One region of the Mesorhizobium sp. B2-4-13 genome, then DNA from elsewhere that is predicted to be linked to it. Evidence: riboswitches for the same ligand, from Rfam matches in the RefSeq annotation. Region 1 holds a riboswitch; the other holds the start of a gene.
The links. Region 1 has a riboswitch for thiamine pyrophosphate ahead of thiB (thiamine ABC transporter substrate binding subunit). Riboswitches for the same ligand answer to the same signal wherever they lie in the genome.

Region 1 (9,605 bases):
GCCTGGCTCCAGGTCATCCCGATCGAATAGGCGGCCTCCCACTGGCCCTTGGGCACCGAGCCGATGGCCGCGCGGATGATTTCCGACGTGTAGGCCCCGATGTTGAGCGTGAAGCCGATCAGCGCCGCGGTGAAGGCGTCAAGCAGGATGCCGACCGACGGCAGGCCGTAGAAGATCAGGAAAAGCTGCACCAGGAGCGGCGTGCCGCGGAAGATCCAGACATAGAAGCGCACGAGCGCAACCAGCGGCTTCGGGCCGAACAGCCTGCCGAGCGCCGCGCCCAGCCCTACCGTCAGGCCGAGCAGGAAGGACAGCAACGTCAGCGGCACGGTAAAGATCAACGCTGCCCACAGCAGCGAGGGCAGCGAGTCCAGCATCAGTTGCAGCCAGTGCGGCACGAAAGATCCTCCGGAATGGACGGGGAACGTCATCGAAGCGCGAATGCGCCAGCCATATCACGACAAAAGCGGCGAGCCGTCAAAGACGACTCGCCGCTGGATACGTCGCAGGACGACAGCCGGCCCCGCTTGGTGAATTACTTCGAGACGTCCTGGCCGAAATAGGTGTCGGCGATCTTCTGGTAGGTGCCGTCCGCCTTGATGTCGGCCAGCGCCTTGTTGATGGCCGCGACCAGCTCCGGATCGCCCTTGCGCACGATGACGCCGGAGTAATCGGCATTCTCTTCCTGGGCAGCGATCTTCACATTGGCGTCGGGCTTGTGCTTCTTGAAGTCGAGGAACGACAGGCTGTCATTGATGGTAGCGTCCGCACGGCCGGTCAAAAGCAGCTGGATCGACTGGTCGAAGCCGTCGGTGCCGACCAGTTCGGCGCCATTGGACTCGGCCAGCTTGCCGAAATTGGATGTCAGCGACTGCGCCGACTTCTTGCCCTTGAGGTCGGCGAAGCTCTTGATGTCGGTGTTGTCGCCGCGCACGATCAGCACTGCCTTGGAGGCGATATAGGGATCGGAAAAGTCGTACTTGGCCTTGCGGGCGTCGGTGATGCCGACTTCGTTGATGACGGCATCATAACGGTTGACGTCGAGGCCGGCGATCAGCCCGTCCCACTTGCCTTCGAGGAACTCAGCCTTGACGCCGAGCTTATCGGCGATCGCCTTGGCGATCTCGACATCGAAGCCAACCAGCGCGCCGGAAGCGTCATGGTAGGTGAAGGGAGCGTAGGTGCCCTCCGTACCGACCTTGATGATTCCGGCCTGCTTGATGTGGTCGAGATTGGCGCCGGCGTGGCCCGATGCGACGGCCAGGGCCTGCAACGTTCCGGCGATGATGAGTGACTTGAGCCATTTCATTTTTCTGTGATCCCGTCCTTGGCCGGTAACCCGGCATGTTGTGAGGGTTGGAAAATGACAGATGCAGGTCGAAAAAATAAGGAATGAAATTTCAAAGAGAGCGTGTTCCAGAAATCAAATTCTCCGGAAGGAATTCATTCGCAGGCTCGGAAGTTGCAGACAGCTGCGCGACGCTAGCGCTCGCCCTGCCCGCACCGGCGGAACCTTTCTCGCGCATGACAGTTTTGGCTGTTGTAGGGCACGCCGCCGTCATTTCAAGCCGGTGTCTGCCATTTGCCTCGCCGAGCCACGGAGCGCCTTATGATGGAAGACACGGCAGGACGGATCATGGTCCGCGCGGCAATGAAGGCGCCCTATCTCGAGCGCGAGGAAGAGCATCGGCTGGCATTGCTCTGGAAGAAAGACAACGACCAGAATGCGCTGCACAGCATCACCGTCGCCCACATGCGGCTGGTCATTTCCATGGCCTCGAAATTCCGCCATTACGGACTGCCGCTCGGCGATCTGGTTCAGGAGGGCCATGTCGGACTGCTCGAGGCCGCCGCCCGTTTCGAACCGGAGCGCGAGGTGCGGTTCTCGACCTACGCGACGTGGTGGATCCGCGCCTCGATGCAGGACTACATCCTGCGCAACTGGTCGATTGTGCGTGGTGGCACCAGTTCGGCGCAAAAGGCCCTGTTCTTCAATCTCAGACGCTTGCGTGCGCGTCTCGCGAACGGCGCCGAGCCGCTCTCCAACACAAATCTCTACCGCGAGGTTTCGGTTGCGCTTGGTGTATCCGAGGCTGATGTGGCGATGATGGATTCACGGCTGTCGGCTCCGGATTCTTCGCTGAACGTGCCGCTGGCCGACGATGCGGGCGGCACCGAGCGGATGGATTTCCTGGTCTCGGACGATCCCTTGCCGGACGAAATTGTCGGCGACAAGATCGATGTCGCGCGCCGCTCGCTTTGGCTGAAGGAAGCGCTTCACGCGCTCAACGCGCGCGAACTCAGGATCATCGAGGAACGCCGGCTGAATGACGAGGGGGCCACGCTCGAGGCGCTCGGCGAGACGCTCGGCATCTCCAAGGAACGTGTCCGCCAGATCGAGGCGCGCGCCATGGAAAAGCTCAAAGTCGCGCTGGTGAAGCAGAATCCGGAATTCATGGCGACCGCCGCCTGATCTCCCGCTCGGGCTTTTATTTGTCGGTGACGATCTTGACCTTGTCGCCGGCCGAAACCGCGGCCCCCGGCGACAGCGCATTGAGCACGCGGAACAGGTCGAGCTTGCGGTCGACGCCAACCATCTGCGCGGCAAGCGATCCCATGGTCTGTCCCGGCTGCACGGTGAGCACACGAATATGCAGTGGCTTCAGTGCCGCCTTCTCGGCGGGGCTGAGGATGCGGAAGGAGCCGCTGACCGAGCGCGCCACCGTTTCAAGCGAGGTGCTGGCCGAGGGGGCCGCGGTCAGCAATCGGTAGACCTGGCCGCCGGCGCGGATCACAGCGATATCGAACTGCCAGCCTTCGGCGCCTGCATGCGCAGTCGCCGCCTCATTGCCGTTGATGGTTTCCTGCTTGACGGTGCTGTCGTCGAGGCCGGCCACCCAGCCGCTTCTGATATAGTCGGTCAGGGCGCGGTTCTTGTCGATCGAAACGCCGTCGAAGCGGATCGCTATGTCGCCGGGACCGGTCGCCGTCACAGCCGCCGCCGAATTGTCGATGATGAAACCGTCCGGCACCGTGAACGACACGCCCAAGCCTGGATGCAGGAAGGTTTCGCCGCGCACATAGCCTTCTTCCGGCGTGTCGCCGTAAAGCAGGCCGTCTATGCCGGCGAGGAAGGAATCGCGGTCGCGTGTACCGAAGCCGGGCGCACCGAACTGGCGGGCGTGCCGCTGTGCCAAATCGATGCGTTGCGGCGTGTTGGGGTGCGTCGCCAGGAAGTCGAGGCTGGCGTCGGTGGCGCCGCTGATCGAGCGGAAATCGGTATAGGCCGACATCGACTGCAGGAAGCGGCCGGCGGCATAGGGATCATAGCCGGCTTCGCCGATCGACTTTATGCCGATGGCGTCAGCCTCAAGCTCCTGGTTGCGCGAGAACTGCGCCAGCCTGAGCTTGCCGCGGATGAGTGCAGCCTTGGCGGTCGGGCTGTCGCCAAGCACATCGGAAACGACCTTGGTCGCCAGACCTTCCTCGGCCTCCAGCTGCTGGCGCTGCAGCCCATGATTGGCGGTGACGTGGCCCATCTCATGCGCGATGACGGCGGCGAGCTCGGACGAATCATTGGCCAGCGCCAAGAGGCCGCGCGTTATGTAGAGATAGCCGCCCGGCAGCGCGAAGGCGTTGACGTTGGGCGAATTGAGGATGGTGATGCGATAGGTCTGGGTCGGGTTCGCCGACACCACGGTCAGATTGCCGACCACCTTGGCGACCATGCGTTCGAGCTTGGGATCGGAATATTCGCCGCCATAGGTCGCCAGGATGCGCGGATGCTGCGCCTTGGCGAGCTCCGCGAGCTTGTTGTTGGCGGCGACATTGTCGACCGTGATCGGCTTGTCGGATGGCTGGAAGCCTGATTCCTGGACTTCCGGAGGCGTGAACATCTGGCAGCTTGCCAGCGCCACGGCAAAGCCGGCCAGCGCCAGAAAGCGCGCCAGCGGGTTCATTCGTAGCCTGTCAACGCCGATCGCCAGAACGGCTTCCTTTCAGGTCCCTGCGCATGACCACATGCGCAAAACAAACTGCTACAGTATCCGTCACGCGCCCCTCGGAGCATGCGGCGGAAGCTGTAGGCAAATCACGGCCTGTGCCGGACCGGTATCGAGCGGACCTAGCCACACTACTCCAGTCATGGCAAGCAAGCGCCACATCGCATCGGGCCGGTTTGAGCGTAAATTATGTCCGCTTCCGGGCAATATCTCGTGATAAGGAATCCCCGGCCCCGGCTCCGATATAGCGCCGGAATGCCTCCGGACCAGCCCCGGCAAAGAAATCATCCGCCGTGCCGATAGCGGCGACCGCGCCGTTCTCGAGAAACACCACCCTCTGACCCATGCGGCGGGCATCTTGCGGCTGATGCGTGACGAACAGCACCGTCATGCCACGCTCGGCATGCAGGCCGGCAACCAGGTCGAGCATATCGTCTCGCAAGGCGGGCCCAAGCGAAGCGAAGGGCTCGTCGAGCAGCAGCACCGGGCGGTCACGCACCAGCACGCGAGCCAGGGCGACGCGCTGGCGCTCGCCGCCGGAAAGTTCGCGCGGCAGCCGCTTCTCCTTGCCGGCAAGGCCGGTGCGCGCAAGCGCATCGGCGATCGCAGCGCGATCGGCTTCGGCCAGCCGCAACGATGGCGAACGGCCGAGCCCGACATTCTGCTCGACGGAAAGATGCGCGAAAAGGTTGTTTTCCTGAAAAACCATCGACACTGGCCGCGTCGCCGGTGGCGCGGTGCTGACATCGGCCCCGCCGATCAGCACGCGACCGGATCGCGGCGGCTCGAACCCGGCCACCAGATTGAGCAGCGTCGACTTTCCGGAGCCGCTCGGTCCCATGATCGCGGTGATTTGCCCCGCCGTGAACTCGGCATCGAAGGTGAACAACGTCTCGCCATAGCTGAACGAAACCTTGTCCAGCCGCACCGAAACCCCTTTGCCGCCAGCCGCCCCGTCAGACATTGCGGGCCGTTTCCTTTCCCAGCCGGTCCGCTGCCAGCACCAGTGCCAGGCAGACAAGGCCGAGCAGCAGCGCCAAGCCGGCGGCGTCCTCGGTTCGGTAGCTGCCCATGCGCGCCAGGAGAAGGTAGGGCAAGGTCTGCACGGAATCACTGCCGAACAGGGCGATGACGCCGAGATCGCCGAGCGACAGTGCCATGGCGAAGGCAAAAGCGGTGGCCAGCGGGCGCCGCAACGTCGGCCAGTCGACCAGCCACAGTCTTGACCAGCCGGAAATTCCGAGCTGCGCGCAAAGCCGCTCGTGACGCTCGCTTGCCGCATCATAGGCGGGACGGATGGCGCGCAGCGCGAAAGGCATCGCCATGACAGCGTTGACGGTGACGACCATGAGCGGCGCGATGGCAAAGATATCGCCGACATGGCGCAGCAACAGGAACCAGCCGGCGCCGACGACGATCGGCGGCACGACCAGGACAAACCCGGCGCCGGTATCGGTGGCATGTTCGAGCAGTGTCCTTGCCCCGAAGCGGCGGTTCGACGCCAGCGCCCTGCGCGCCATGGTCAATGCCAGCGAAAGCATCACCGAAAGCAAGGCCGAAAGGAAAGCGAGCACAGCACTGGTCAGCGTCGCCTGACGGACAGTGGCCTCGCCGGCAAGCCGGCCGAGGTCGGCGCCAAGTCCGGCCGCCACGGTCGCCACCATCGGCCCGGCAACGAAGAGCAAGGCCAACACGATGAGCGTGGCATTCAGCCAGGCTTCGGTCCTGTTGACGGAGAGATAGCGGCGCGGCGCGACCGGCAGGTTGATGTCGGCGACGACGTCGGCTCCGAGCCGGGTCAACGCCAGCACCATGATGAAGGTCAAGGCGATCTGCAGCAGTGTCAGCGCGACAGCCCTCGCGGGATCGAAATCGAAGCGCAATGCCTGATAGATGCCGACTTCGAGCGTCGTCGCGGCCGGCCCGCCGCCGAGCGTCAGCACGATGGTGAAGGATGTGATGCACAGCATGAAGACAAGTCCGGCGACACCGGGCAGCGCAGCACGCAGCGTCGGCCATTCGATCAGCCGGAATGCCGGCTGCGCCCCCATGCCGAGTTGGCTCGCCAGCCGCCACTGGTCGGAGGGAATGGTCCGCAGCGCCTCGAGGAGCAGACGTGTGGCCAGCGGCAGGTTGAAGAAGACATGGGCGACGAGAATGCCGGACAGGCCATAGATGCCCGGCCAACCCTGGCCGCCGACGGCGCTGAGAAAGCCGGAGAAATAGCCGGCGCGGCCATAGAGCGCCAGGATGCCGAGCGCCGCGACGATCGCCGGCAGCGCCAGCGGCACGGCGAAGAGCTGCAGGATGAAGGCACGGCCGAAAAATCGTGGATGCCGCGACAGCGCCCGCGCCACGAACAGGGCCGGCCCGACCGAGAGCAGCGTCGACAGGGCCGCCTGCCAGAGCGTGAAGCGCACGACCCGGAACAGGTAGGGATCGAACGCAGCCCAAGCGCCGGAAAAATCGCGAGCGCCTTCGACAAGCAGCCCCGCAAACGCGCCGCCGATCAAAATGGCGATGGCGGCGAGCCCTATCATGCCGGCTGTGGTGCGGGGATCAGAGCGGGTTTGCACGCCGCACCGTCAACGATTGGGTGAAGCTTGTGGAGCGTCGCCGTAGAGCGTTCATCTCACGAGATTAGCCCACAAAACCTACTTGCTCATCACCGCCAGCCATTCATCGACCCAGGCTTTGCGGTTGGCCGCCACCTCCTCCGGGCTGAACAGCAAGGTTTTGGTCGGCTTGACCAGTTTGTCGAAGGCGGGGTTGAGCGGCTTGTCGGTCTTGCCGGCCGGGAACATCCAGTTGGTCTCGGGGATGGCGTCCTGGAATTTCGGCCCGGTCATGAAGGCCATGAACTTTTCCGCCAGCGGATTCTTGGCGCCGGCCGTGGTGATGCCCGCGACCTCGATCTGCAGATATTCACCTTCCTCGAACGACGCCGCCTGATAGCGCTCGGTGTTCTCGGCGACCATGTGGTAGGCCGGCGAGGTGGTGTAGGACAGCACCATCGGCGCCTCGCCCTTGGTGAACAGGCCATAGGCCTCGCTCCAGCCCGGCGTCACGGTCAGCACCTTGGTCTTGAGCTTGGCCCAGGCCTCCGGCGCCTTGTCGCCATAGACCGACTTCACCCACAACAGCAGGCCAAGACCGGGCGTCGATGTGCGCGGGTCCTGGATGACGATCTTGTCGTCGGCGCTACCCTCGACCAAATCCTTCAGGCTTTTCGGCGGCGATTTCAGCTTCTGGGTATCGTAGACGACGGCGAAGTAGCCATAGTCGAAGGGAACAAAAGTATCGTCGCTCCAGCCACCCGGCACGTTGACGTCCGTTATTGCGCCATGTGGCGCGAACAGGCCCGAGGCCTTGGCATCGGCGGTGAGATTGGTGTCGAGACCGAGCACGATGTCGGCTTTGGTCGAAGCGCCTTCCAGCTTGACGCGGTTGAGCAGCGCCACGCCATCGGCGACCGAGACGAACTCGAGATCGCAGCCGCATTCTGCCTCGAATTCCTTCTTCACCACGGGACCTGGACCCCAGTCGGCGGTGAAGCTCTCATAGGTGTAGACGGTGAGCTTATCCTTGGCCAAGGCCGGCCCGGACAGGGTCACTGCCGTGGCGGCGATCAGAAAATATAAAAGCGTGCGCATCGGCGCCTCCTTCGTTTGCGTTGAAAGGAATTGAGGCGTCGGAGTGTCCGAAACGTCTAATCCCTCCGCCGGTACAAACCGGATCAGGTTCAGCGGGTTGGCGACACTGCCTCTCAGCCGGCCCGCGAAATTCGCGTCCGGCACCCCGTTAGAGCGTTTCGACACATAGGCCGGGCCGATGACCCGCGCAAGTGGGACTTTGCCGCCTTCCGTTTCCCGTGCCGGGCTGGTAAGGCGACGGGATATGAGCACATTCACCATCCTGCTTGGCGGCGACCTCATCCGCACGCCTCGGCTCGACCGCCAGGTCGAAGGCTCGCGCGTCATCGCTGCCGACGCCGGCATCGGCCATGCGCGGATGCTGGGCCTCGTGCCGGAACTGTGGGTGGGTGATTTCGACTCGGTCCCGGCTGATCTGCCCGCCGACCTCGCCGCCGTGCCGCGGCAAACCTTCCCGGCGGAAAAGGACAAGACCGACGGCGAACTGGCGATCGCGGCCGCACTGGAGCGCGGGGCGACCCGCCTTGTGCTAGCGGGCGCCTTCGGCGGCAAGCGCGCCGACCACGCCTTCCTGCATCTGGCGCTTGGCCTGCGGCTGGCCGAAGCCGGAATGGATGTGTTTCTGACCAGCGGCGCCCAGGAAGGTGTTCCCTTGCTGCCCGGCAGGGCCGGCTTCGATTATGCCGACGGCACGCTGTTCTCGATTCTCGGCTTCTCCGAACTCTCCGGCCTGACCGTCACCGGCGCCAAATGGCCGCTCGACAAGGTCGAGGTGGCGTTCGGTTCGTCGCTGACCATTTCCAACGAGGTCAAGTTCGGCAAGACCGGGGGCCGCCTCGACATCGCGCTCGGCCATGGCCGCGCGCTGCTGCTCGCCCATCCCTATCCATTGCCCGAAAGCTGACATGGCCCCGCCTCTTCTCAATCTCGACGGGATAAGACTGACCTTCGGCGGCGCGCCGCTGCTCGACGGCGCCGCCTTGACCGCTTCGGCCGGCGACAAGATCGCGCTGGTCGGCCGCAACGGGTCCGGCAAGTCGACGCTGCTCAAGATCGCCGCCGGCCTGATCGAACCACAGGACGGCGAGGTGTTCCGCCAGCCTTCGGCGACGGTGCGTTATCTGCCGCAAATGCCCGACATGGACGGCTTTGCAACCGTGCGCGCCTATGTCGAGGCCGGGCTCGGGCCCGCCGACGATCCCTACCGCGCCAGCTATCTGATGGAGCATCTCGGCCTGTCGGGCGAAGAACGGCCTGGCGACCTGTCCGGCGGAGAGGCCAGGCGCGCCGCGCTTGCCCGCGTCATGGCGCCGGAGCCCGACATCCTGCTTCTTGATGAGCCGACTAACCATCTTGATTTATCTGTCATCGAATGGCTGGAAGAAGAGCTCGTCCGGACCTCCTCGGCGCTCATCGTCATCTCGCATGACCGCCGCTTCCTCGAGCGCGTGTCGCGCGCCACAGTCTGGCTCGATCGCGGCCAGACGCGCAGGCTGGACAAGGGCTTTGGCCATTTCGAGGAATGGCGCGACCTGGTGCTGGAAGAGGAAGAGCGCGAACAGCACAAGCTCGGCCGCCAGATCGTGCGCGAGGAGCACTGGCTGCGCTACGGGGTGACGGCGCGGCGCAAGCGCAACATGCGGCGCCTAGGCGAGTTGCAGACCATGCGCCAGCGTTTTCGCGGCCATCGCGGCGCCGAAGGCACCGCGATAATGGTGGCAAGCGACGCCGCCGAATCCGGCAAGCTGGTGATCGAGGCCAAGAACATCGAGAAGAGCTTTGGCGACCTCACCGTCGTCAAGGGGTTCTCGACCCGCATCCAGCGCGGCGACCGCGTCGGCCTTGTCGGGCCGAACGGCGCCGGCAAGACGACACTTCTGAAGATGCTGACCGGCGAATTGGCGCCGGACGCGGGTTCGATACGGCTTGGCACCAATCTGGAGATCGCCAC
Region 2 (9,605 bases), on a different contig from region 1:
GACTATGCGCAGATGCCGTTCTGGGCGGCGATCTGCTGGCTGCTGTGGCGCGCCAGCCGCGGCGGCGGGCCGGGCTGGTGGCTGGCGCTCGGATTGGTGTCGGGCGTTGGGCTCTACGCCAAGTTTTCCACCGGCTTGCTGCTTGCCTTCGGCGGCCTCTGGCTGCTGTGCGATCCACGTGCGCGCAGCCGGCTGGCGACACCCTGGCCATGGCTTGGCCTGGCTGTGTTTCTCGCCGCCGCCGCGCCGCTTGCCATCGCACTCTACCGCATCGATTTCCTGCCTTTGACCTATTTCGCCGGCCGCGATGCATGGGTGAGCGAGCACCGGGCGCGGCTCTATTATATCGGCGTCCAGATGGCCGGCCTTTCCGGCTTTCTCCTGGTGTTGGCGCTATCAGGGCTATTGCGGCGCTCACCAGCACCGCAAGTGCCGGTCGAGCGCGACACGCTCGTCTATCTCTGCTGGATGGGGCTTGGGCCGGCGGCGCTGATCATGGTGGTCTCGCTGTTCACCGGCACCGGCGAAGCCTGGGGCGCACCGATGTACAATCTTGTCGGCGTCGTCGCGCTCGCCTTTCTCGGTCACCGGCTCGGTGCCGTCGAGATGAGGAGGTTGGCGATCTGCGCCTTCATCTGCATCGTCGCCATGTCGGGCGCCTATGGGGCGATCCGATGGACGGACTGCAATGTGCGGGGACGCATGGACGCCGTCTGCTGGCCGGCGCGGCCGATCTCGGACGAGGCCGAGGCAATCTGGCACGCGGCGGCGCCGGGCAGGCTCGACATCGTCGGTGGCGACACCAATCTTGCCATGCTGGCTGGCCTCAACGCCTATGACAAGCCGTCTATCTTCACCGATCTCGATATGCGGTTCGCACCCTGGATCACGAGGCAGCGGTTGCGCGATCACGGCATGCTGATGGTCTGGTCGGGTCGTCACGTGCCGCCAAGGTTGCTGGCGTGGGTGGACAATATCCCGGTCAAGACCGTTCTTTTCAACTGGTCGCGCGAGGCACCGCCGGTGGCGATCAGCTTTGCCGTCATTCCGCCCGGCACGAGATATCTGCCGGCTGCCGCCAGCAGCCGGACCCGGCATCCGCGCAGCTAGGGTGAGCGGCGTCGTGCGATCCCATTCCCTATAATACAAGCGGACGGCCGCTCGTCTGACTGGACGAACCAGGCAACAATGCCCATTTATGGCGCTATCCAAGTTTGTTGCCGCGCAATTCCCGACGGAGAGCCGCTACACTTCCCCGGAATTGCCTTTTGAGGAGACGTGACATGGCGACTTCGAGCGAACGTGCAGTGCTTGCCGGCGGCTGCTTCTGGGGCATGCAGGATTTGATCCGGCGCTTTCCGGGCGTCCTTGCCACGCGTGTCGGCTACAGTGGCGGCGACGTGCCGAACGCTACCTATCGCAATCATGGCACGCATGCCGAAGCCATCGAGATCACCTTCGACCCGGCGAGAATCAGCTTTCGCCAGCTTCTGGAATTCTTCTTCCAGATACATGATCCGACGACGCGCAATCGCCAGGGAAACGATGTCGGCATGAGCTATCGCTCCGCAATCTACTACACCGATGAGGAGCAGAAGCGTGTGGCGGAGGACACCATCGCCGATGTCGACGCCTCCGGCCTGTGGCCCGGCAAGGTCGTCACCGAACTTGCGCCGGCCGGAGCGTTCTGGGAGGCCGAACCCGAGCACCAGGACTATCTCGAGAAATATCCCAACGGCTACACCTGCCATTTCGTCAGACCAGGCTGGAAGCTGCCGGTTCGTGAAAAGGCGGTTTCATAAGGCTCACCAGCCGTTTTGGCAGCAGGTTGGGTGTAAACGCTCGTCGATTGCCAAGGATCATACGCATTGGGGCTGTTAGCCGCCGTCCGGCGGTTGACAGTTCGCTGCGTTGCTGGCCAACTGCGCAGGTTGATTGATCATCGGGGATGAGCATGAAGAAGATCTACGAAAAGCCGGTGTTGGTGAAGCGGGAAAGACTCTCAAGTGTTGCGGCGGGACCGCTTTCTTCCAAGGCAGCCTGACCGGCTAGGCTGGCTTTCGGGCGGCTGGCCGAGTTCTAGCGGTGATCGAATTGCTGGCGCGGGCAGGCTACGTCTTGCCCCGCTGGGCTTGAAAAGATGATTTCTTCCGAACCCGCGGCACGCGCCGGGCAACTCACTGCAATTTTCATCCTGGATGTTTCTGCTTATACCGGGCCGCTGCTTTCCGGATGGATCGACGCGGGAAACCGTGTTGGTGCGATCATCGTGCCTGGTTTTCAACGCCCATCCAGAGGCTTCAGCCTTGGCAATTTTCGGCGCAGGCTGAGGCGCCGGCTTCTGCTCAGGCGCTATCTCGGCAACACGCCGGTAAAGCTGATCGAATTCCGCCGGCCTTACGACTGGAACGAGCTTGCCCGCCAATTGCCTGACATCGCCGCGGATGTGCTGATCTGCTTCGCTTTCCCGACCTTGATCCCGCAGCAGCTGCTCGACCTCTTTCCCAAGGGCGGGCTTAATTTTCATCCGGCGCTGCTGCCCAACTACCGGGGGCCGCATCCTCTCCATCGTCTTGTCGCGGATGGCCAGCATGCCGTCCATGGCGGCGTGACACTGCATAGGATGTCGGCCAATTTCGACGACGGCGACATCCTCGGACAAGTGCCGTTCACCGAAGCAGACTGGGCATCGCGGCGGGATATGGTGGACAGCGTGGCGAGCGCTATGCGCCGGTTGGTGCGCGAGGTGGCGCCAGCCTATTGCAAGAATCTGGTGTCGGGGATGCGGCAGCCAGCCGGTGATTTCGTCTGGGCTCGACTTGAGCGGGACCACATGGCGATTTCGTCCGACATGTCGATCGGGCACGTTGCCCGGATGTGGCACGTATTGGGCGCTAAACCCGGTATCTATCTGGATGTCGCCGACCGCCAGGTCAGGCTGGCCTTCCAGGTCAGGCGACTGGGTCCGCCAACCGGAAAGGGTCCGGTAAGGCGATGTGGGACGGTGGAGTTCGATCTTGACAACGGCCGGGTTCGGCACCTCACCTACGGGCGCCTGCTCAAACGGCTGATGAAAATATACGCCTCGTTCCCACGCCCCCGGGCCGGCAAACCGTACGCTGAATTAAGGGTCTTTGGCCGGGTGGGCAGTGAAGCGGCACCACAGCCGCCAGCGAGTAGTCGCGGACACTGAATCCCAATAGTGGGAACCGCGGAAACTGCGTCCGCGGTTCCCATATCGCGATGGTAAACTACTTTCCGCAGTTGTTGTCATTCACGGTCGGCGCTGTGGCGTTGCCGTTGGCGTCCGTCTGTGCACCCTGCGGGTTGGTCGGGCAATTCTTGTCCGCATTGGAATTCATGTCGCCCGGCGTGGTGGTCGTGCTGTTGGTCGCGCCCGGATCGATCGTACTGGGTGAAGCCGGGGTGCTTGGGTCCACAGTGACGGACTTGCCGCTACCGCCGGACCCATCCGCGCCCGCTGCGCTATTGCTTTGCGCCATGGCGGATGTTGCAACGGCAACGGTGAAGGCGGAAGCCGCGAGGATTTTCATGAACATGATTTGTCTCCATTTTCTGTGAACTCGTCGCCGGGAACGGTGCATGGTTTCGCGGAAATCATGAACCGCTCTATCTCTTGTTTTGACACAATCCCGAACGGAAAATTGGTCCTGGAATCGCGTCCAGCGACTGGTGGGACAACCCCTCGGAATGGCGAAGGTTCCAGACAAATTTCCGCGCCGGCGATGTCCAATTGCCCTGGAGCTCGGGCAATGCTTTAGCGCGGCTTGCCAAAAAACAGCTTTCCCAACCGTCCGAATGATGCTTTAACGCGCCTATCCACAGGGGTGCTCCGTACGGTCGGGGCTGAGACGGGGGCGGCAAGCCCACAGACCCTAGAAGCTGATCTGGGTAATACCAGCGGAGCGAGGCGGGCGATGTTTTCAGGCGCACAGGTTTCCCTATATCCAATGGCCGACGATTTCGTCGGCATCATTCTGGGCGCGCTCGGCGCGCTCGATCCGTACCGCGATAAGCTCAGGATCGAGACCGACGACATTTCGACCTTGCTGGTCGGGGCGCCCGAGGTGTTATTCCCGGCGCTGCGCGATCTTTTCGTGGCCGCGTCTGGCAGCGGCAGGCATTGCGTGCTGTCAGCCACCATTTCGCGTGGCTGCCCAGGCGAGCCGGACGATCCGATCTGCCGCTCCGACACGTTCGGCGGACCTGCCGGGCCACTCGGCCCGCGCAAGCAAGCCGCCATCACCGCAGTGCGCGGCGCGCCGGCCACTGGCCAGCCGGCGGCGGCGCAGTTCTCGCTCTATGTGATGGGCACTGACGACCACATGGACGAAATCTATGGCTGCATAGATTTCCTGAAGCAGTCCGGCGTCTACGATCGCTCCAAGAATTTCTGCACCAAGCTGCGCGGCGATGCCGGCGCGATCTTCTCGGCCCTCGATGAAGCTTTCTGCCGCTTCGGGCCCGGCGCCGGCCATGTAACCCTCGATGTCACGGTCTCGGCCAACAGTCCCACCGCCGTCTGAACCGCTCGTGGTCTCATCGTCATTCAACCCGCGTAACGTCGCGGGCTTCTTCGCAAAAACAGCGCCGGCCGTGATATCGATCGGTTTGGTGCTCGTGGCCTGGGAACTGTACGCAAACATTTCCGGCATCAAGCCGACGGTTCTGCCGGCGCCCTCGCGCGTCTTCGAACAGGCGATGCTCAATCGGGAAGCCTTGGTCGACAACGCCATTCCCACGGTCCGCGCCACGCTGATCGGTTTTGCCTGTTCGCTCAGTGCCGCCTTCGCGCTGTCGATGCTGGTCGACTTCTTCCAGCCTTTGCGGCGAGCGCTGTTTCCCATCTTCATAGTCAGCCAGACTTTGCCGCTGGTCGCCATCGCGCCATTGGTGGTGCTGTGGTTCGGCTTCGGGCTGACGCCCAAGATCATGCTGGTGGCGCTGGTCACCTTCTTCCCGATGCTGGTCGCGCTGGTACAGGGCTACGAGGCTACCGAGGTGGAGATCGGTCAGATGCTGCGTGCCATGGGAGCAGGGCGTTGGCGTGTCTTCATGCTGGCACGATTACCTTCGGCGCTGCCTTATTTCTTCGCTGGCCTCAGGATATCCATCACCTATGCCGTCGTCGGCGCCATTTTCGCCGAATATGCGGGCGCGGCCAAAGGGCTGGGCATCTACATGCTCAACGCCAAGAACAATTTCCGTCCCGACCTGGTGCTCGCCGCTGTCTGCGTCAGCGCAGCGCTCACCCTTGTCCTGTTCGGGCTGACGATGCTGCTGCAGCGTCTTGCCATGCCCTGGGAACGAGCCGCTGGCAGGCAAGGCCCTGGAAAAGGTCCAGAAGCATGAGCCGGCTCGAATTGCGGCATGTTCGCAAGGCGTTTGGCGGGCTCGATGTGCTCGCCGACATTTCGCTTCGTGTGGATGCCGGCGAATTCGTCTCGATCCTTGGACCTTCGCGAGCCGGCAAGTCGACGCTGTTCCAGCTTCTGACCGGCGCCGAGCATGGCGAGGGTGAGATGTTCTTCAACGGCGTGCCGCTCGACGATCACGGCAGGCATTACGCCTTCATGCCGCAGCGCGACGCGCTGATGCCGTGGCGGCGCATCCTCGACAACACCACGCTCGGACTCGAGGTGCAAGGCGTCAGCCGCAAGGCGGCACGGAAGCGTGTGGCTCCGCTGTTTGCCGAATTCGGCCTTGCCGGCTTCGAGTGGCACTTTCCAGCGCAGATCTCGGGCGGCATGCGCCAGCGCACGGCGCTTTTACGTACCGTGGTGCAGGAACGCGATATGTTGCTGCTCGACGAGCCGTTCGGCGCGCTCGACGCACTGACCCGTGCGGCCCTGCAGCGCTGGCTCGAACAGATGTGGCGGCACCACCACTGGACGGCGTTGCTGATCACTCATGACGTGCGCGAAGCCCTGTTCCTGTCCGACCGCATCTATGTGCTGTCCGCGCGGCCTGCCCGGGTCGTGCGTGAGATCAAGGTGCCGCTGCCGCGCCCGCGCGATTCCGCCAGCGCGGCCACGCGGCAGGCCGGGGCACTCGAGGCCGAGATTCTCGACATTTTGCTCAACCCCCAGCCACCCAAAGGACATGACCATGATTGACTTGACGCGCAGGCAAGCCCTGCTGCTCACCCTTGCCGGCAGCGTACCGCTGATCACCGGATCGAGCCGTTCCTTCGCGGCAACGCGGACGGTCACAGTCGCCCTCGACTGGACGGTCAACACCAACCACATCGGCCTGTTCGTCGCCCGCGATAAGGGATTTTATCGGGAAGCCGGCATCGAGGTCGACATCCTGCCCTACAGCGATACCGGTGCCGGCACGCTTGTCGCCAACCATGTCGCCGATTTCGGGATCAACGGCACCATCAGCCTGTTCACCCAGAAGACCGCGGGGGCCGATCTGAAAGGGCGTCTATGCCGTCGTGCAGTCCGAGACAGGCCGGCTGGTGTTCAATGCCGCGCGCAGCGAAATCAAAAGCCCGAAAGATCTGGATGGCCTGACCTATGGCGGTTTCGGCAGCGCCTGGGAGACCGCGCTGATCTCGACCATCATCCGTCACGACGGCGGCAAGGGCGATTTCGAGACGGTGACGCTGGGCACTTCCGCCTACGAGGCGCTGGCCAACGGTTCGGTCGACTTCACGCTGGAAGTGTCGACCTGGGAGGGCGTCGAAGCCGAACTCAGGGGCGTTAAGCAGCGCAGTTTCGTCTATGCCGACCATGGCGTCCCCGATGAGCACACCACGCTTATCTCTTCGAGCGAAGCGTATCTCCAGGCGAACCCCGAATTGTCGTCATCCTTCATCCAGGCAACGCGGCGCGGTTACCAATTCGCCGTCGATCATCCAGGGGAGGCCGCCACGCTGCTGATAGCCGCCAACAAGGATGCCCTGACGAATCCGGCCTTGGTCCACGCCTCGCTGAAGGCACTGCTCGAGGGCAATTATCTACGCGGGCAAAATGGTGCCATCGGGACGTTGGACCCTGCCAAGATGGAAGCGATCGGCAACTACCTCTTCGCCGCCGGCATTCTGCGCGACGCCGACGGTAAGGTTCTGCCGCAGAGCCCGGATTTCGCCAGGTATTTCAGCAACGCATTTCTGGGGTAGCTGGCCAATCCCTTAAGGAGAGGATCAACTCGGGCGAAACCCATTCCTGGCGATCCTCGAAGCGGAGACAATCTGCACGGCCGTGCCTTGTGTCTCTTTCGGCGGCGCCGTCGCCGTTTCTGATGCCGATATGATCTTCTCGGTTAACCGCACAGCAATGGTTGCGTGCAAAGGTCCCTCCGAGGGATGATCGGGGTTCTTGCCTTGCTTGCACCAAAAAGCGAAACGCTTCCGCGCGTCAACCAGGGCGGGATGATATCCGAAGCGCGCAAGCGCGAGATCCTGGCCGACTTGCGCGAAGGCTTCTTTCGCATTTGTGCGCTCGCATGCGCCGCGCTGTTTGTGTACCGGGGCGTGTATCACTTCGTGCAGGATCCCACCCGGTTCAATATCGCGCTCGTGGCGGTCTCCGAGACGCTCACCTTTACCTGGCTGCTGCTATCGCGGCGGCCGGTGACGCGTGACTGGAGCCCGCTTGCGGTAGTCGCTTCGGTGACCGCCAGTTTTGGTGTCGCCTTGATCACCATGGAACCGGGCATCCCCATCATCCCCATCTATGTCGCCGCGCCGCTGCAGTTCCTGGCACTGTGGTTCGTCATCTGGGGAAAGCTGTCGCTGGGTCGTTCCTTTGCCATCCTGCCCGCCAATCGCGGCGTGATGACCGGCGGCGCCTACCGCCTGGTGCGGCATCCGATCTATGCCGGTTACCTTACCGGCCATGTCCTTTACCTGCTGTCGGCCTTTTCCTTCTACAATCTCGCCGTCTATGCGGTTATCACCTATCTGCAGGTGTACCGCATTCTGCGCGAGGAGGCCTTGCTTGCCGCGGAACCGGAGTACCGCTCTTATATGGAGCGCGTGCGCTATAGGCTGTTTTACCGGATATTCTGAAGGCCAGACTGTCACGCGAGAGTGGCCGGTCCTGTTTGATCCAGAGTTGGCCAACAGGGCTCCTTAGCGGCTAGTGGTCCGGAACTGCTCCGCAGGTGAGGTGCTGTATCCTGGCTGTTCGGTAGCAAGCAGCCTGGCACCAAATCATCGGCTCTCCAACAGCTGGATCTAAATCGTTTTTTCTCGTAAACTTCTCAAAATATAGACATTGCAAACGTCTGCCATTAGATATTTTCTACAAGTATATTATATTTTTATTATCATTACCGCTTTCTTGTTTCGACAGTTAATACCATGCCGCTCACATGTATAGCGTGAATTGAAACTCAAAACTCTCTTCGACGTAGTTGCCATCGCAATCGGCTGCATGCCGACTGCCTAGCGCAACGACAACAGGAGAGTGTTATGGCCTTTACCATCAAGACAGTCGCCAGTGTGTTGGCGGGTAGTGCAATAGTCTTGGTTCTGTCCGTGCCAGCAAACGCAGCAGGTCTTGGCGTCGGTGTCGGCGCCTCGGTTGGCGGTAGCGGCGGTGTCAATGCCGGTGTCGGCGCCTCGGTCGGCGGCGGTGGCGGCATCAATGCCGGCGTCGGTGCCTCGGTCGGCGGCAGCGGTGGCGTCAATGCCGGAGCCGGCGCCAATGTCGGCGGCTCGAGGGGCGTCAGCGCCGGGCTCGGCGCGTCGGTCGGCGGCAGCAATGGCGTCAATGCAGGAGCCGGCGCCAATATCGGTGGTTCGGGCGGCATCAACGCCGGGCTCGGTGCCAATGTTGGCGGAACGGGTGGCATCAATGCGGGGCTTGGCGCCAGTGTTGGCGGCGCCGGTGGCATTGGTGTCGGCGCGGGCATCGGCAACGGCACCAATCCCAGCAATCCGTCCAACCCGAACAACCCATCCAATCCCAATCACCCCAACGTTCCTGGTGTCGTGGCCCAGATGTCAAGCTCGCAGGTGACGCGCATGAAGAAGCGCTGCGTCGATGTCCTCAGCAGCGAAGGGACCTATGACCGCGACTTGCGGCAGCTCTGCCTGCTGATCGCACGCCGCTGAGGCTGAGGGAGGTTGCGGAACCAGCCGTAGGCCTGACCGCACTCTCCTGGCCTCCGGCCGGTTGGAAAGCCCGCCGTCCAGGCGGGCTTTCTGCGTTGCGGGCTGTGTGTTCCGTAGCCGCAATAGTCCAGCGGAACGCCAGCCCCTCTAAAACGTTCATACCTTGCGACATCCGAAATGGCGCGATGTTGAACCAGCGCGAAAGCGCGCATTCAGGAGCAGGGAAGGCCATGGGTCTCGGAACGATACTTATCATTATTCTAATCCTCGCGCTGCTCGGCGGCTTCAGCGGTCTGGGCGGTGGCCCGTTCTACGGAACCGGTTACTATGGCGGTGGCGGTCTCGGACTTGTGTTGATCATCGTCATCATCCTTGTCGTCCTGGGACGCATCTAGCCGGCTCCTCTTGTGTCGCCGGCGTCGCGGTCCCGTGAGCGAACCCGCGCCGGCGTGCACTGGAATGTGATGGAAGCAGGCCGGCTTGTGATCATGCGCCCCGCAGGACGGCTGTATGGTGA

Region 2: it holds a riboswitch for thiamine pyrophosphate, as region 1 does, so the genes downstream of both, FJ936_RS22575 (YkoF family thiamine/hydroxymethylpyrimidine-binding protein) here and thiB (thiamine ABC transporter substrate binding subunit) in region 1, are expected to answer to the same signal.

The regions. Positions count from the first base shown of each region.
Region 1 is NZ_VFVB01000005.1:1,180-10,784, forward strand. It holds gene FJ936_RS15150 (ABC transporter permease subunit) at 1-398, opposite strand, end outside; gene FJ936_RS15155 (amino acid ABC transporter substrate-binding protein) at 536-1,309, opposite strand; gene FJ936_RS15160 (RNA polymerase factor sigma-32) at 1,610-2,473, shown strand; gene FJ936_RS15165 (M48 family metalloprotease) at 2,490-3,959, opposite strand; gene thiQ (thiamine ABC transporter ATP-binding protein) at 4,189-4,965, opposite strand; gene thiP (thiamine/thiamine pyrophosphate ABC transporter permease) at 4,958-6,541, opposite strand; gene thiB (thiamine ABC transporter substrate binding subunit) at 6,656-7,654, opposite strand; TPP riboswitch at 7,698-7,812, opposite strand; gene FJ936_RS15185 (thiamine diphosphokinase) at 7,899-8,558, shown strand; gene FJ936_RS15190 (ABC-F family ATP-binding cassette domain-containing protein) at 8,560-9,605, shown strand, end outside.
Region 2 is NZ_VFVB01000008.1:283,637-293,241, forward strand. It holds gene FJ936_RS22555 (glycosyltransferase family 39 protein) at 1-1,110, shown strand, start outside; gene msrA (peptide-methionine (S)-S-oxide reductase MsrA) at 1,284-1,802, shown strand; gene FJ936_RS30715 (putative RiPP precursor) at 1,955-2,044, shown strand; gene FJ936_RS22565 (formyltransferase family protein) at 2,141-3,193, shown strand; gene FJ936_RS22570 (hypothetical protein) at 3,252-3,560, opposite strand; TPP riboswitch at 3,835-3,948, shown strand; gene FJ936_RS22575 (YkoF family thiamine/hydroxymethylpyrimidine-binding protein) at 3,939-4,547, shown strand; gene FJ936_RS22580 (ABC transporter permease) at 4,510-5,373, shown strand; gene FJ936_RS22585 (ABC transporter ATP-binding protein) at 5,370-6,137, shown strand; partial or broken gene FJ936_RS22590 (ABC transporter substrate-binding protein) at 6,130-7,147, shown strand; gene FJ936_RS22595 (isoprenylcysteine carboxylmethyltransferase family protein) at 7,352-8,038, shown strand; gene FJ936_RS22600 (hypothetical protein) at 8,444-9,088, shown strand; gene FJ936_RS22605 (DUF3309 family protein) at 9,319-9,483, shown strand.